2 regions of the Microbispora sp. NBRC 16548 genome follow, and region 1 is predicted to be linked to the other one. Evidence: predicted binding sites of a transcription regulator. Region 1 holds the regulator's gene; the other holds the start of a gene.
What was found. The regulator HrcA, encoded in region 1, represses chaperone genes, less so after heat shock. The targets are predictions, from matches to a motif close to TTGGCACTCTCNNNNNGAGAGTGCCAA.
Positions count from the first base shown of each region.

Region 2: the regulator HrcA is predicted to act here: its motif matches at 2,527-2,553, upstream of groL (chaperonin GroEL).

Region 1 is NZ_BSSF01000005.1:358,980-363,303, forward strand. Features, by position in the region: gene dnaJ (molecular chaperone DnaJ) at 1-789, opposite strand, end outside; gene hrcA (heat-inducible transcriptional repressor HrcA) at 790-1,803, opposite strand; gene QSK36_RS16025 (hypothetical protein) at 1,978-2,640, shown strand; gene QSK36_RS16030 (DUF3097 domain-containing protein) at 2,659-3,465, shown strand; gene hemW (radical SAM family heme chaperone HemW) at 3,462-4,324, opposite strand, start outside.
Region 2 is NZ_BSSF01000018.1:131,968-136,291, reverse strand. Features, by position in the region: SAM riboswitch class I at 5-144, shown strand; gene thrC (threonine synthase) at 159-1,421, shown strand; gene QSK36_RS36780 (MoaD/ThiS family protein) at 1,467-1,742, shown strand; gene QSK36_RS36775 (cold-shock protein) at 1,999-2,199, shown strand; gene groL (chaperonin GroEL) at 2,661-4,283, shown strand.

The DNA.
Region 1 (4,324 bases):
GCCGCGTCGCTCGAAGATCTGGTGCGGCCGCTCGACGATCTCCAGGAACAGGTCGCCGGGAGGCCCGCCGCCGGGGCCGACCTCGCCCTCGCCCGCGAGCTGGATGTGCGTGCCGTCCTCGACGCCGGCCGGGATCCTGACCTTGATCGTGCGCCGGGTCCTGACCCGTCCCTCGCCCGAGCACTCCATGCAGGGGTGCCGGATGACGCTGCCGTACCCGCCGCACTGGGGGCAGGGACGGGAGGTCATGACCTGGCCGAGGAACGAACGGGTCACCTGCGAGACCTCGCCGCGCCCGTGGCACATGTCGCAGGTGTCGGGGTGGGTGCCGGACGCCGCCCCGGAGCCCTGGCAGACCTCGCAGACCACGGCCGTGTCGACCACGATCTCGCGGGTCGTGCCGAAGGCCGTCTCCGACAGGTCGAGCTCGACCCTGATGGTGGCGTTGCGGCCACGGCGGGCGCGGGAGCGGGGCCCCCGCGCGGCGCCCGCCGAGCCGAAGAAGGCGTCCATGATGTCGCTGAACGGGAAGCCCGCGCCGAAACCACCGGCCCCCGGCCCCGCGCCGCCGCCGCCGAACGGGTCGGCGCCCATGTCGTACATGCGGCGCTTGCCCGCGTCGGACAGCACCTCGTACGCCTGGTTGATCTCCTTGAACCGCTCCTGGGTCTCCGGATCGGGGTTGACGTCCGGGTGCAGCTCACGGGCGAGACGGCGGTATGCCTTCTTGATCTCTTCCTGGCTGGCGTCGCGCCGTACGCCAAGGGTCGCGTAGTAGTCGTTGGACACTTATGACCCCGCCAGGATCTGGCCGACGTAACGCGCCACCGCGCGCACCGCACCCATCGTCACCGGATAGTCCATTCGTGTCGGGCCCAGCACTCCGAGCCGGGCCAGTTCTCTGTCGCCCGAACCGTATCCCGCGGCCACGATAGATGTGCCGCGCAGCCCGCTGTAGGGGTTCTCGGATCCGATGCGGACGGTCAGTTCGGACAGCCCGCCGGTTTCCCCCAGCAGGCGAATGAGGACGACCTGCTCCTCCAGCGCCTCCAGCACGTCCCGCAGGCCGATGCTGAGGTCGGCGGCGGCGAGGTTGGCCGTCCCACCAAAAACGATCTTCTCCTCGTGCCGCTCGACGAGCGTCTCGAGCAGCACGGACAGGATCGTGGCCGCCACCGGCCTGTCCTCGGGAGGCAGGCGTTCGGGAATGTCGGCCACGGTCTCCGGCACCTGGGACAGGCCGCAGCCGTCCAGGCACGCGTTGAGCACGGCGCGCAGGTTCGCGATCCGGTCGTCGGCGATGGCCTCCGGCAGGTCGACCACACGCTGCTCGACCCGCCCGGTGTTCGTGATCAGCACCAGCATGACCCGGCGCTCCGCGAGCGGGACGATCTCCACGTGACGGACCGACGACCTGGTGAGCGAGGGGTACTGCACCACCGCGACCTGCCGGGTGAGCTGCGCGAGCAGCCGCACCGTGCGCATGACGATCTCGTCGAGGTCCACAGCCCCGGCGAGAAAGGTCTCGATGGCCCTGCGCTCCGCGCCGGACAGCGGCTTGATCTGCGACAGCCGATCGACGAACAGGCGATATCCCTTGTCGGTCGGCACCCTGCCGGCACTGGTGTGCGGCTGGGTGATGTATCCCTGCTCCTCCAGCGCCGCCATGTCGTTGCGGATCGTCGCCGGGGAGACGCCGAGGTTGTGCCTGTCCACCAGGGCCTTGGATCCCACCGGCTCGTTGGTGGACACGTAGTCCTCGACGATGGCGCGCAGGACGGCGAGCTTGCGGTCGTCGAGCAATCGTCACCTCCCTGTGCGTGGAAACACCGACTCTGGCACTCTGTGTTCCCGAGTGCCAAGTGTACGGCTACCACCCCACGTGGTGCGATAACGCAGGGGGCACCAAGACGACGCAGGGCACCAGGACAAGCGAGCTGCAAATCGACCACAAGCCGCATGGTCGACTCTTCACCCATGCACGAGAATCAGACCTCCACGCCGGCCGACGTGACCATGCGGGTGCCCCGCCCCATGCCCCCGGCACCGGCCGACGTGACCTTGCGGATGCCGCACCCCTTTCCCCCGGCGTACGCCGGCCCCCGGCCGATCCGGCCCCGGCTGGTGTGGATCTTCCTCTCCTGGGCGCTCTTCGTCGTCCTGGTGGTGGCGGGCGTCGGCGGGTTCGCCGGCGGCCTGTTCTCCACGCTCGGCGACGCCGCGCCCGCCACGATCTTCTCCGGCGGGCAGTCGGTGAACGTCGCGCTCGACCCCGCGGACAAGCCGGCGATCTACGCGGCCGTCGACCAGCCCACCGACGTCCGCTGTCAGCTCGGCGACGGCGCCGACCCGCGGGTGCGGCTGACCCGGCCGGCCGTCTCGCAGACCGTCACGCTGAACGGCACGACCTGGGAGCTGCTATTCGAGGCCGGAGTCCCCGAGGCGGGCACCTACCAGCTCGCCTGCGAGGGCGACGGGGTGCGGTTCGGCGTCGGCAAGCAGCTCACCGGGGCGGTCGGCATGCTGGTGGGCGGCGCCGTCGCGCTGCTGGCGCTGCCCACCGTCGGCTTCCTGGCCGCGCTGATCGTGACGATCGTCGTGCTCGCGCGCCGCTCCGCTGCCCGCCGTCGCCTGGCGTGATTTGCTAGCGTTCCCCGCATGTACGGGCGGGACGTGCTTTCCGGAGACTGGCGGCGGCCACGGCGGGGGCAGATCCCCGAGATCCCGGCCGAGCCCGACCTCGTGGTCGAGGACGCCGAAGGCCGCTTCTGCGGCGCCGTGGTGGCCTGCGACAAGGAGGCCGTGACGCTGGAGGACCGGTTCGGCCGGCGGCGGGTGTTCCCGCTGACGCCCGCCGGATTCCTCCTCGACGGCGAACCGGTGACGCTGGTGCGCCCCCAGGCCGGTCCGAAGGGGCCGCTGCGGAGCGCCTCGGGGTCGATCGCGGTCGGGGGCCTGCGCGCGCAGGTCGCCAGGGAGAGCCGCATCTACGTCGAGGGCGTCCACGACGCCTCGCTGGTGGAGCGGATCTGGGGACACGACCTGCGGGTGGAGGGGGTCGTCGTCGAATACCTGGAGGGCGTGGACGACCTCCCGGCCATCGTCGAGGAGTTCGGCCCCGAGCCGGGCAGGCGGCTCGGGGTGCTCGTGGACCACCTGGTGCCCGGCTCGAAGGAGAGCCGCATCGCCGCCCGGGTGTCCGGCGACGACGTGCTCGTCGTGGGGCATCCGTTCGTGGACATCTGGCAGGCGGTCAAGCCCCGGGTGCTCGGCATCCCCGCCTGGCCGGACGTGCCACGCGGCGTGCCCTGGAAGGAGGGCGTGATCGCGGCCCTCGGCTGGCGGATGGACCCCCAGGAGGCGTGGCGGCACATCCTGGGCCGGGTCACGACCTACGCCGACCTGGAGCCCGAACTGCTCGGCCGCGTGGAAGAACTGATCGACTTCGTCACGGCTCCGGCTTAGAGAGTCAGGTCCCGCACCACGGCGTCGGCGAGCAGCCTGCCGCGCAGCGTGAGCACGGCGAGGCCCGCCTTGAACGCCTCCACCTCCAGCAGCCCGTCCGCCAGCGCCCGCGCGCACGCCGTACGCGCCTGGGGGGCGAGGTCGGCGAGCGGGAAGCCCGAGGCGAGGCGCAGCTCCAGCATGACCCGCTCGACGGCCCTGTCCTCCGCCGGCAGCACCTCACGGGCGTGCGCGGGCGAGGTCCCGGCCGCCAGGCGGGCGGCGTACGCCGCGGGGTGCTTGACGTTCCACCAGCGGGTGCCGCCGACGTGACTGTGCGCCCCCGGTCCGGCCCCCCACCAGTCGCCGCCGGTCCAGTACAGCAGGTTGTGGCGGCAGCGGGCCTCGTCTCCCGCCGCCCAGTTGGAGATCTCATACCAGCTCAGGCCCGCGGCCGTCAGCAGCTCCTCGGCGATCAGGTAGCGGTCGGCCGCCACGTCGTCGTCCGGCATCGGCAGCTCGCCGCGACGGATCCGGGCGGCGAGCCGGGTGCCGTCCTCGACGATCAGGGAGTACGCCGAGACGTGGTCGGGCCCGGCGGCCAGCGCGGCCTCCAGCGAGGCCCGCCAGTCGTCGTCGCTCTCCCCCGGCGTGCCGTAGATCAGGTCGAGGTTGACGTGCTCGAACCCGGCCGCTCGGGCCTCCCGTACGGCCTCGGCGGGCCGGCCGGGGGTGTGGCGCCGGTCGAGTACGGCGAGGACGTGCTCGCCCGCGCTCTGCATGCCGAAACTCACGCGGGTGAACCCGCCCGCCCGCAGCTCCTTCAGGTAGGTCGGGTCCACCGACTCGGGGTTGGCCTCGGTCGTCACCTCGGCGTCCG
Region 2 (4,324 bases), on a different contig from region 1:
AACATGCTCATCCAGAGGGGTGGAGGGACCGGCCCTGCGAAGCCCCGGCAACCTCCCCGGTGTCGAACTCGTGCCCACGAGGCCCGGCCGGGACAGGTGCCAATTCCGGCTCGCGGCCAGGGTGGTCGCGAGCGAAGATGAGGGAAAGGCCTCGCTTCATGGCGCACACCAACACTGCCGCGAACACCGTCGAGTTCGGCCCCGCCACCGGTCTTTCGTGTCGCGAATGCGGCGCTCTTTACGACCTCGGCCCGATCTTCGCCTGTACGGAGTGTTTCGGCCCCCTTGAGGTGGCGTACGACTTCGGCGAGGTTCGCCGGGAGGACATCGAGTCCGGCCCGGCGAACATCTGGCGGTACCGCTCCCTGCTCCCGGTTCCCGCCGGCGTGGCGGCCAAGCCCAACCTCCAGCCCGGCTGGACCAAACTCGTGAAGGCCGACCGGCTGGCGGCCGAGCTGGGCCTTCGGTCGCTGCACGTCAAGGACGACTCCGGCAACCCGACCCACTCCTTCAAGGACCGGGTCGTCGCGATCGCGCTGGAGGCCGCGCGCAACTTCGGCTTCCACACCCTGTCGTGCTCCTCCACCGGCAACCTCGCCGGCGCGGTGGGCGCGGCCGCCGCCCGGGCCGGGCTGGACTCCTGCGTGTTCATCCCCGCCGACCTGGAGCCGGCCAAGGTCACGATGGCCGCCGTGTACGGCGGCCGCCTGGTCGCCATCGACGGCAACTACGACGAGGTCAACCGCTTCTGCTCCGAGCTCATCGGCGACGAACTGGGCGAGAAGTGGGGCTTCGTCAACGTCAACCTCCGGCCCTTCTACGCCGAGGGCTCCAAGACGCTGGCGTACGAGATCGCCGAGCAGCTCGGCTGGCGGCTGCCCGACCAGATCGTCATCCCGGTGGCCTCCGGCTCGCAGCTCACAAAGATCGACAAGGGCTTCCGTGAGCTGATCAAGCTGGGGCTGGTCGAGGAGCGGCCCTACCGGATCTTCGGAGCGCAGGCCGAGGGCTGCTCGCCGGTCTCCCAGGCGTTCAAGGCCGGGCAGGACGTCGTGCAGCCGGTGCGGCCCGACACCATCGCCAAGTCCCTCGCCATCGGCAACCCGGCCGACGGGCCGTATGTGCTCGACATCGCGCGGCGGACGGGCGGCGCGGTGGAGGACGTGAACGACCGGGAAGTGGTCGAGGCGATCCGTCTGCTGGCCAGGACCGAGGGCGTCTTCGCCGAGACCGCGGGCGGCGTCACGGTCGGTGTGCTGCGCAAGCTGGTGCGCGAGGGCCGCCTCGACCCCGACGCCGAGACCGTGGTGCTGAACACCGGCGACGGGCTCAAGACGCTCGACGCGGTGGCAGAGCACGCCCGTCCCGCCGCCGTCATCCGTCCCTCTCTCGACGCCTTCCGTGCGGCATTCGCCAACTGAAAGCGTTTCAAAAGGTCCATCGGCAGTAACGAAAGCGAGTGAACAATGAGCGTTTCCGTGCGGATTCCGACGATTCTCCGGACGTACACCAACGGCGCCGCGGAGGTGAGCGGGGAGGGGGGAACGCTCCGCGAGGTCCTGCAGAAGCTGGACGCGGACTACCCCGGCATCGGCGGGCGCATCCTGGACGAGACGGGTAAGATCCGGCGTTTTGTCAACGTCTACGTCGGGGAAGAGGATGTCCGATTCGCCGATGGTCTGGACACCGCCACGCCGGACGGGGTGCAGATTTCGGTCATCCCCGCCGTCGCCGGAGGCTGAGTCGCCGCGCCGGGGCCGAGCACCTGACATGCGCTTCTATCGATGAAGAAGTCATGCGAAGCCATGGCAAACGGTGTAGCTCTCAACTATTCAACAGCAAAGTGAATATTCTTCGATCCCGCTTTGAGCGAACGCCAAGTAGTAGTTTGCGGATTGACTCTGTTGTCCTACGCCTTGACACGGGTATGGTCGAGGACGATCGACAAAACCGGGGGCTTCTTGGGTGTGGTCCCCAGCCCAGCAAGAGGAGTCGGAAGTGGCGCAGGGCACCGTCAAATGGTTTAACGCGGACAAGGGCTACGGCTTCATCGCGGTAGACGGTGGTAAGGACGTGTTCGTCCATTACTCGGCAATCCTGATGGACGGCTACAAGGCCCTCGAGCAGGGTCAGCGGGTTGAGTTCGACATCACGCAGGGTCAGAAGGGCCCGCAGGCGGAGGCCGTACGGGCCGTCTGATCCCGTCATCGACCTTGGAAGGCCCGGCCGCGGATCCCGCGTGCCGGGCCTTCCGCTTGCCGTGTCGCCCGCTTCGCCATCGGGGTGCCCACACCCGCCGGGTCGTGCCGGAGGCGCGCCATGAACGCCGCCCTCGCCGTGCTTGGTCGCTGTGCTTCTTTGCCTCGCGTCGCTCGGCTGCTTCGGGCGCGTTCGGGCCGGAGGCGCGCCCCCTGGGCTCGCCTGGTGTCTCCCGCTTGCCATCGGCTCGCTGATCTGGACATAACGTCCAAGCTGGTCAGCGAGGCTTCCGCTTGCACTCGCAGGGGTAGAGTGCTAAATACTTGTTTGGCACTCTGAGGTCGAGAGTGACAACAACCGGGATCGGGGCGATGGGGCCCGCGCAGGGATAGCGGGTCCGCGCCGTCGCGGGCGTCGGCTCGGTCCGTTGAAGACACCCTGCTACTGGGAGGTCTAGCCTAATGGCAGCCAAGATGATCGCGTTTGACGAGGACGCCCGGCGCGGTCTCGAGCGCGGTATGAACCAGCTCGCCGACGCCGTGAAGGTGACCCTCGGCCCCAAGGGCCGCAACGTCGTGCTGGAGAAGAAGTGGGGCGCCCCCACGATCACCAACGACGGTGTCTCCATCGCCAAGGAGATCGAGCTCGAGGACCCGTGGGAGAAGATCGGCGCCGAGCTCGTCAAGGAAGTCGCGAAGAAGACCGACGACGTCGCCGGTGACGGCACCACGACGGCTACCGTGCTCGCCCAGGCGCTGGTCCGCGAGGGTCTGCGCAACGTGGCCGCCGGCGCCAACCCGATGGCGCTGAAGAAGGGCATCGAGGCCGCCGTCGAGCGCGTCAGCGAGGAGCTGTCGAAGCTCGCCAAGGACGTGGAGACCAAGGAGCAGATCGCCTCCACCGCCTCCATCTCCGCCGCCGACACCGAGATCGGCGCCCTCATCGCCGAGGCGATGGACAAGGTGGGCAAGGAAGGCGTCATCACCGTCGAGGAGAGCAACACCTTCGGCCTGGAGCTGGAGCTCACCGAGGGCATGCGCTTCGACAAGGGCTACGTGTCCGGCTACTTCGTGACCGACCCCGAGCGCATGGAGGCGGTCTTCGAGGACCCGTACATCCTGATCGTCAACTCCAAGGTCTCGGCGAACAAGGACCTGCTGCCGCTGCTCGACAAGGTCGTGCAGTCCGGCAAGCCGCTGGTCATCATCGCCGAGGACGTCGAGGGCGAGGCCCTGGCCACCCTGGTCGTCAACAAGATCCGCGGCCTGTTCAAGTCCGTGGCCGTCAAGGCTCCGGGCTTCGGCGACCGCCGCAAGGCCATGCTGGGCGACATCGCCATCCTCACCGGTGGCCAGGTCATCTCCGAGGAGGTCGGCCTCAAGCTCGAGAACGCCACCCTCGACCTGCTCGGCCGCGCCCGCAAGGTCGTCATCACCAAGGACGAGACCACGATCGTCGACGGCGCCGGTGACGCCGAGCAGATCGCCGGCCGGGTCAACGAGATCCGCGCCGAGATCGAGCGCACCGACTCCGACTACGACCGCGAGAAGCTCCAGGAGCGCCTCGCCAAGCTGGCCGGCGGCGTCGCCGTCATCAAGGCCGGCGCGGCCACCGAGGTCGAGCTCAAGGAGCGCAAGCACCGCATCGAGGACGCCGTCCGCAACGCGAAGGCCGCGGTCGAGGAGGGCATCGTCCCCGGCGGTGGCGTGGCCCTGCTGCAGGCCGGCGCCAACGCGTTCGACAAGCTCGAGGTCAACGGCGACGAGGCCACCGGTGCCGCGATCGTCCGCAAGGCCCTCGAGGAGCCGCTGAAGCAGATCGCCGTCAACGCCGGCCTCGAGGGCGGCGTCGTGGTGGAGAAGGTCCGCAACCTCCCGGCTGGTGAGGGCCTCAACGCCGCGACCGGCGAGTACGTCAACATGTTCGAGTCCGGCATCATCGACCCGGCCAAGGTCACCCGCTCGGCGCTGCAGAACGCGGCGTCCATCGCGGCGCTGTTCCTGACCACCGAGGCCGTCATCGCCGAGAAGCCCGAGAAGGAGAAGGCCCCCGCCATGCCCGGCGGCGGCGACATGGACTTCTGATCCATCTGCCTGCTTCGTCTCAACGGAAGGGCGGTTCCCCC